One region of the Clostridium sp. Marseille-P299 genome, then DNA from elsewhere that is predicted to be linked to it. Evidence: predicted binding sites of a transcription regulator. Region 1 holds the regulator's gene; the other holds the start of a gene.
What was found. The regulator LexA, encoded in region 1, represses DNA repair genes until DNA is damaged. The targets are predictions, from matches to a motif close to CNAACANNTGTTNG.

Region 2: the regulator LexA is predicted to act here: its motif matches at 2,392-2,405, upstream of uvrB (excinuclease ABC subunit UvrB).

The regions. Positions count from the first base shown of each region.
Region 1 covers NZ_FJVE01000007.1:2,084,852-2,089,074, forward strand. The annotation lists gene BN4220_RS17025 (LysM peptidoglycan-binding domain-containing protein) at 1-343, opposite strand, end outside; gene BN4220_RS17030 (kinase to dihydroxyacetone kinase) at 574-825, shown strand; gene BN4220_RS17035 (winged helix-turn-helix transcriptional regulator) at 1,060-1,410, opposite strand; gene BN4220_RS17040 (TIGR04076 family protein) at 1,517-1,855, shown strand; gene lexA (transcriptional repressor LexA) at 2,064-2,678, shown strand; gene rsfS (ribosome silencing factor) at 2,804-3,160, opposite strand; gene yqeK (bis(5'-nucleosyl)-tetraphosphatase (symmetrical) YqeK) at 3,160-3,756, opposite strand; gene nadD (nicotinate-nucleotide adenylyltransferase) at 3,802-4,223, opposite strand, start outside.
Region 2 covers NZ_FJVE01000004.1:123,120-127,342, forward strand. The annotation lists gene uvrA (excinuclease ABC subunit UvrA) at 1-221, opposite strand, end outside; gene uvrB (excinuclease ABC subunit UvrB) at 289-2,280, opposite strand; gene BN4220_RS00575 (chemotaxis protein CheW) at 2,617-3,081, opposite strand; one part of gene prfB (peptide chain release factor 2) at 3,100-4,149, opposite strand; one part of gene prfB (peptide chain release factor 2) at 4,151-4,222, opposite strand.

The DNA.
Region 1 (4,223 bases):
AATAATAAGGAACAATAATGTATTTTCCTGCATGAATTTCTTCGGTATACAATCTATTACTTTTCTTAATCTCTTCTATGTAAACTGGTATACTTTCATACTCTTCTGTATAATATTTAGTTGCAATACTCCATAAAGTATCGCCTGGTTCTATTAATATTGATGTAACCGTTTTTTTTCTTACACCTGATTTTTGAGCAAAAACATTATGTGACATTACAGATGATAATAACAAAACGAGTGAAACAATAAGTACAAAGCCAAATACCTTTCGATTAAAAATCACCTCTAGTGATGTTATCGTTTTATCCATTGTATTATTTCTTTGATTTACCTGAACCATAATAGTACCTCCTTTGTTATCGAACATACATTCCCGAACATATGTTTTCTAAATTATATCGAACATTCATTCGATTGTCAATATATATTTTTGTTAATAGGAAAATTGAGGTAGTAAAATAAATACTTTCAAATTTGTTAAACACTGGTATAATAGAATTGTTGTTACATACAGAAAATCATCATATATTACGTAACTACAGTAATAAACTAAATATAAGGAGAGGAATTATGCTTGAATTTAAATTTGATACTCAATTATTAATCGAAGGTCATGATCTTTCGGAAGATAAAATCAATGAATATATTACACAAAATTTTGAAGGCGATTGTTTACTTGTCGTTGGAGATGAAGATTTGATAAAAATACATTTTCATACCAATTCCCCATGGAAGGTATTGGAGTACTGCTCCACTCTAGGCGATATCTACGATATTGTTGTAGAAAACATGGAGCGTCAAGAAAATGGATTACAAGGCTAAGAAGTATTACTTATACTTTTTATACGAATGATATCAGCCTTATGTAATATCGAACATAAAATCAAGAAATTACGATTACACAAGAAAAACCCCTTTCGTTAGATTTTGTCTAACAAGAGGGGTTCACTTTATCCTTAAAGAACATTTTGGTTTTTTATATAGTAGTCTATTGTCTTTTATTAATATATGTTAAACTATGCGTTGAATCTATGTTTTAATCTATGTTTTAATCTCTTATTTTGTAGAATCTCCCATCTTGTTTGCCTCTCCCCACTGGCACATAGATTCCATAATTGGATATAAAGATAATCCCTTTGGTGATAAGGAGTATTCAACCTTAGGTGGGATTTGAGGATATTCTTTTCTTATTATGATTCCGTCATCTTCCAATTCTTTTAATTGTACACTTAAAGTTTTATAGGATATCGTGCCTATTAATCGTTGTAATTCATTAAATCGAACTGGTTGAACTTCAATTAACCAATATAATATAACCATTTTCCATTTCCCACCGATTACAGATAGAGTATAGCCAAATGGTGTGTCATCTAGCTTTTTTATAGATTTAAATTCCTTCATACTCATATTTACACTTCCCTTCTCGTAAGTATGTGACAAAAAAGTGCGTACTTTTTTTTGTAATTCAACTTATTGTACAATAAAAGCATAACATCGTAAAGGAGAATAGATTATGAAAAAGTGTAAAATTGAAGTACTTAAAACAACCTTTGACAAAGAATTAGCTGAAGAATATGGGTGCAAAGGCTTAGGTAAATGTCCTATGCATAAGGTAGGCGATGTCTTCTACGGAGATTACGCAAAACCGGAAGGATTATGTGACGAAGCGTGGAAAGCTATGTACCAATATGTATTCGCTCTTTCCCATGGCAGTGATATCTTTTATTATGGAGACTGGATTGATAAACCAGGTGTGGCGATTTGTAGTTGTAACGACGGTCTTAGACCCGTTATCTTTAAAATAACAGCAACGGATGAAACTTCTGAAATAAACTATACGCCGGTAAACTAATATTTTACTAATTCATTTCATTTATTGTACCTTTGCATTTGAATAGACACTATTAAAACATACTGGCATTCTATGAATTATTTTTATATATCTTCTATTAAAATCTACATAAAACAAGATAAATAATTTACTATAAATACCGAACATTAGTTTTGCATTTTTCCTGACGGTATGATATAATATATAAAATCGAACGGAGGTACGATAAATGAGTTATGGTAAGATAAGTTCCAAACAAAAAGAAATACTTGAATATTTAAAAGCTCAAATTATAAATAGAGGATACCCACCTGCTGTAAGAGAGATTTGTGAAGCAGTTCATTTAAAATCAACATCATCAGTTCACTCTCATTTAGAAACACTTGAGAAGAATGGTTACATAAGACGTGATCCATCCAAACCAAGAGCAATTGAAATTGTCGATGATAATTTTAATATCTCACGTCGAGAAGTTGTTAATGTACCACTTGTAGGTACCGTTACTGCTGGTCAACCTATCTTAGCAGTTGAAAACATTGATGGGTACTTTCCTATTCCAACCGAATATATGCCAAACGAGGAAACCTTTATGTTACGTGTAAAGGGTGATAGTATGATCAATGCAGGTATCTTTAATGGCGATAAGATACTTGTACAAAAGCAAACTTATGCTAACAATGGTGACTTTGTAGTTGCATTATTAGATGATTCTGTAACGGTAAAAACATTTTATAAAGAAGGGGATCATTATCGTTTACAACCAGAGAATGATTTTATGGACCCAATCATCGTTACTGAAGTTCAAATATTAGGTAAAGTTATAGGTTTATTTCGTATGTTTTAAACCTTTTAAACGAAAAGCTGCCATACATATAGATTCTTATTCTGTAATCTACACGTATGGCAGCTTTTATCTTAAACTATAGGAACTAAACTCATATAGTTTTTTCTATTGCACATTCTACTCTATTATTTCTTTAAATCTTCTAAGGATACAGTATTACCGTCTCTCCAGATTCTTTCTAAATCATAGAATAAACGATCTTCCTTAGAAAAGATGTGAACAACTACATCGCCGTAGTCCATTAAAACCCATCCAGAAGAATGAACACCTTCAATTCTCTTTGGTTCAAAACCTTTTCTTCCAAGTGCTTCTTCTACTGCGTCTACCATGGCAGTTACTTGAGAAGAACTATTACCATTGGCAATAATAAAATAATCAGCAATAACTGAGATATTTCCAATTTCAATTACTCTAATATCTTCAGATTTTTTATCTTCAAGCGCATTATATGCTAATAATGCCATTTCTTTTGATTGATTCATTATAGATTCAACTCCTTTTTATAATATTCATATGTTGTCACTGTTAATTGATCAATTTCCCTTTGTGTACTCGATAAATATCGCAAGGTATTGTCAAGTGCATAAAAAACCGCTAAATCTAGCTGTTTAAATGCGGTTTCTCTAATAATAGCAAGGCTAGGAGTTGTTGGTTGATTTCTTCGCATCTCAATATAGTCTGCTAAAAATACGATTTTTTCAAGTGTTGACATATTAGGCCTTCCAGTCGTATGATTGGATATTGCAGCTAAAATGTCAGAATCCGTAATTCCATATTTATGCTCTGCATAATAAGCACCTAACTTACTATGAAGTAAAAATGTATTTCTCTCTTCCACTTCAGAAACTGGAAGATTCGCTTCTCTACATTCTCTTATAGCCTCTTCACCAGTAGTATATTTTGCGATATCGTGTAACAAACCTGCAGCCATAGCTTTACTTGTATCTTCACCATAGCACATAGCAAGTGCTACCGCTAAATATGCCACACTTAAAGTATGATAATAACGTTTCTTTGGAATTTCACTTGAAACACTTTCTTGAATTTCATCCAGTGCACTTATACTAAGTAAGCTCATAATATAACTCCCTTAATTGGTTTGGCTCGATTCTTGAAACGTTAACTATTTATATAAATTATTTTCTTTAATATAGGATATTACTTTTTCTGGTAGAAAATACTTCACTGAATTGCCTTTTTTCAAATGATTACGAATCATTTTCGAAGAAATATCAAAGGTAGGTACTTTTAAAAACTGTATATTAGATTGATATTTTTCATTCAGTTCATCTATTTTAATTAACATTTCATCCTCTGTTTTTTCGCCTCTTCCAGCAGCTAAAATCTCCGCTAGAGAGAGAACTACTTCTGGCCGATTCCAATGTTCTAATTGAAACAAAGAATCCCCACCGATAATAAAGTAAAACATGACATCCGGGTATTCTTTTGTTAATTGAAGTAAGGTATCTGCAGTATACGTATTTCCTTCTCGTTCAAATTCCACGGTTGAAAAAGAAAAATGGGGATTATCTTCAATCGCTAATT
Region 2 (4,223 bases), on a different contig from region 1:
TTTTCCATTTGTCCTAAGAATTGCCTTGCATAAGAGGATAAGGATTCCATATATCTTCTTTGACCTTCTGCATAGATCGTGTCAAATGCTAGAGATGACTTTCCAGAACCACTAAGGCCAGTTAAAACTACAAATTCATCTCTTGGAATATCAACACTAATATTCTTTAAATTATGTTCCTTTGCACCTCTAATTTTAATATAGTGCTTTTTATCAGCCATATTATTGTCCTCATCTATCTAATAAACTTTTATAAATCATTTAAAACTTAGAATAATTATCTCGTGATTATCCCTCTAGTTCTTGTATATGTTTCTTAATTTCTAATAACTTATCACGTAACTCAGCTGCAAGTTCGAAATTAAGTTCTGCTGCTGCGGTATGCATTTCTTTCGTAATTTTCTTAGCAATCGCATCAAGTTCTTTACGATTCATGGACTCTAAATCCTTATTGCCCATATCATACATTTCTTTCGCAACTTTCTTTGAAATAGTTATCAATTCACGAACTTTCTTCTGTATTGTCTGAGGGGTAATGCCATGTTCCTTATTATACTGATCTTGAATTTGTCTTCTTCGGTTTGTCTCTTGGATCGCTTTATTCATAGAATCCGTCATCTTATCGGCATACATGATAACATGTCCTTCTGAATTACGAGCCGCACGACCAATCGTCTGTATTAATGAAGTTTCAGAACGTAAGAAACCTTCTTTATCAGCATCCAAGATAGCTACTAATGTAATTTCAGGAATATCAAGACCTTCTCGTAGCAGGTTAATACCAACCAATACATCAAACACATCCATACGCATATCTCTAATTATCTCAGAACGTTCCAATGTATCAATGTCAGAGTGCAGATACTTCACACGGATACCAACCTCACGCATGTAATCCGTTAAATCCTCAGCCATACGCTTAGTTAATGTAGTAACCAATACCTTGTTTTTCTTAGAGATTTCCTTATTCACTTCACCGATCAAATCATCAATCTGTCCTGCTACCGGACGAACTTCAACCAATGGATCCAATAATCCCGTCGGACGAATAATTTGTTCTACTCTCTTTAATTCATGTTCACGCTCATAAACATTTGGAGTTGCAGATACAAACATCATCTGATTGATTTTGCTTTCAAATTCACCAAAGTTAAGTGGTCGATTATCTTTTGCTGAAGGCAAACGAAATCCGTAATCCACAAGGGTTGATTTTCTTGCCTGGTCACCTGCATACATACCTCTTACCTGTGGTATTGTAATGTGGGACTCGTCTACAATAATTAAGAAATCATCTGGAAAGTAATCAATTAATGTGTGAGGTGTGCTACCTGGAGTTAATCCAGCTAAATGCATGGAATAATTTTCAACACCAGAACAAAATCCCGTTTCACGTAACATTTCAATATCAAAATTTGTTCGTTCCGAGATTCTTTGTGCCTCTAATAGCTTGTCTTCACTTTTAAAATACTTGATACGTTCCTCTAACTCGATCTCAATGTTCTTAATGGCAGCCTCTAATTTATCCGGCGCAACTACATAATGGGAGGCCGGAAAGATAATCATATGTTCCAATGTATATTTGATTTCACCAGTTAATACATCAATTTCTGTGATACGATCAATCTCATCGCCAAAGAATTCAACACGGTACGCAGTATCTGAACTATTAATCGGGAAAATCTCAACAACATCGCCACGTACACGAAATGTTCCACGCTTAAAATCCATATCATTTCTTGTATACTGAATATCCACTAATTTTCTTAAAATCTCGTCTCTATCCCGAATCATTCCTGGACGCAATGAAACTGTCATGTTCTGATAGTCAATCGGGCTACCTAAACCATAAATACAAGAAACACTGGCAACAATAATTACATCTCTTCGTTCTGTTAAAGCTGCGGTTGCAGAGTGCCTTAATTTATCAATTTCATCATTGATTGCCGAATCTTTTTCTATATAAGTATCCGTTGACGGTACATACGCCTCCGGTTGATAATAATCATAGTAGGAAACAAAATATTCTACTGCATTCTCTGGGAAGAACTCTTTGAATTCTCCATACAGCTGAGCAGCTAGTGTCTTATTATGTGCAATAACAAGCGTAGGTCGATTCAATTTTTGAATTACATTTGCCATTGTAAAGGTTTTACCAGAACCAGTTACACCAAGTAATGTCTGAAACTGATTTCCTTCTTCAAAACCTTTCACAAGTTCTGCAATCGCCTCTGGTTGATCACCCGTCGGTTCATACTCCGAAACTAATTTAAAATGATCCATGCCTATCCCCCTATCCTCTATAAATCTATTTGTAATATCCACAATTTTCACGTAATCCATTCACTATCTTGATATTATAGCATACTAAAAATTAATATTCAATCCATTTTTCGAATGTTTGTTCTGTTTTTAAATCAAATAGGGATGAGGCAAACGCAATCATCGTTTACATCATCCCTATAGCCTTTGTAAAATAATAAATATTAAAACCAACGAAATCATTGATCCTATACAAATTATTCTTATATTAATTATTCTAATATTAATTATATTTATATTAATACAACTTAATTTACTTAAATTTAATATCGAATCCTAATCTACCACTGAATCCGATTAAACAAGCTGTTTCTCCACTAAAGCCGTAATAGAGTTATGCTCTGCTGCATTAAGAATGCCATCATGATCCAATAAAATAACCATTCTACCACCTATGTTAGCAACCGCTTTTGAATATGCAGTTTTCTCGCTTTTTACGATCACTGGTACTTCACTTAATTGCTTTTCCCCAATTTCTACGATTTCATGTACAAAATCTACTTGAAATCCAATTAGCATGCCCTTAGATCTCGTAACAATTAGCTGAGAACCATTACTTCCTTGCTTAGGCAATCCAAATTTAACGCGTAAGCTATAAACAGGAATGACATCACCTCTTAAGTTTAAGATGCCTAAGATATATTCCGGAGCATTTGGAACAGGTACAACTCCAGTGTATGTTTCGATTGCATTTACAAGCATAATATCAAAACCATACTCCTCATCCCCCAATTTAAAAATTACCTGCTTTGTTGCTTCCATATCTTCCTCCTCCTGGCCTTACTCTTTATTGTTGTCTGTTGTATTAATCCATTTTAAATAAGCATTAATAAATGGATCAATGTTACCATCCAATACACTAAGAGCATTGGCAACCTCTGCATTCATTCTATGGTCTTTTACCATAGTGTAAGGCTGTAGTACATATGAACGAATCTGATTTCCGAAATTAATATCTTTCACTTCTCCACGAATTCCAGATTCTTTCGCTTGGTTTTCTTCTTGCTTTTTCAAATACAATTTTGCCTTTAACATCTGCATTGCTTTGTCTTTGTTTTGAAATTGGGATCTTTCATTCTGACATTGCACTACAATTCCTGTTGGTAAATGAGTAATACGAATCGCTGAAGATGTTTTATTAACGTGCTGACCACCTGCACCACTAGAACGATACGTATCAATACGTAAATCATCATCATTGATTTCGATATCAATATCCTCTTCAATATCAGGCATGACATCGCAAGAAACGAAGGAAGTTTGTCTTTTACCAGCCGCATTAAATGGAGAAATACGAACCAATCGATGCACCCCACGCTCCGATTTTAAATGTCCATATGCATTCATTCCATTGATCTGCATAGTAATTGACTTATACCCGGCTTCTTCACCATCTAAAAAGTCAAGAATCTCAGTAGTATATCCTTTTTTATCTGCCCATCTTTGATACATACGTGCTAACATACTTGCCCAATCACAGCTTTCTGTACCGCCTGCACCTGCATGTAATGTAAGAATTGCATTATCTTTATCATATTCACCAGAGAGTAAAGTATCTAATCTTAATTCTTCAAACTCTTCGATAAAATGGTCCATTTCTTCTTGAATTTCAGGAATTAAGGTCGGATCGTTTTCTTCATAACCCATTTCAATTAAGGTTTTTATATCATCAAATTGTTGCTTGATGCCGTTATAATGAGCTAATACATCCTTTAAATTCTTTAATTCCTTCATATAAGCTTGTGACTTTTCTGTGGAATCCCAGAAGTTTGGTTCCTCCATGATTCCTTCAATTTCCTCAATCCTCAGCTGTTTATTTGCGAGGTCAAAGTGAATCCCTCACTTCGATTAGAGGTTTCTCATAGGTACCAAGTGTATATTTAAATTGGTCTAATTCAACCACT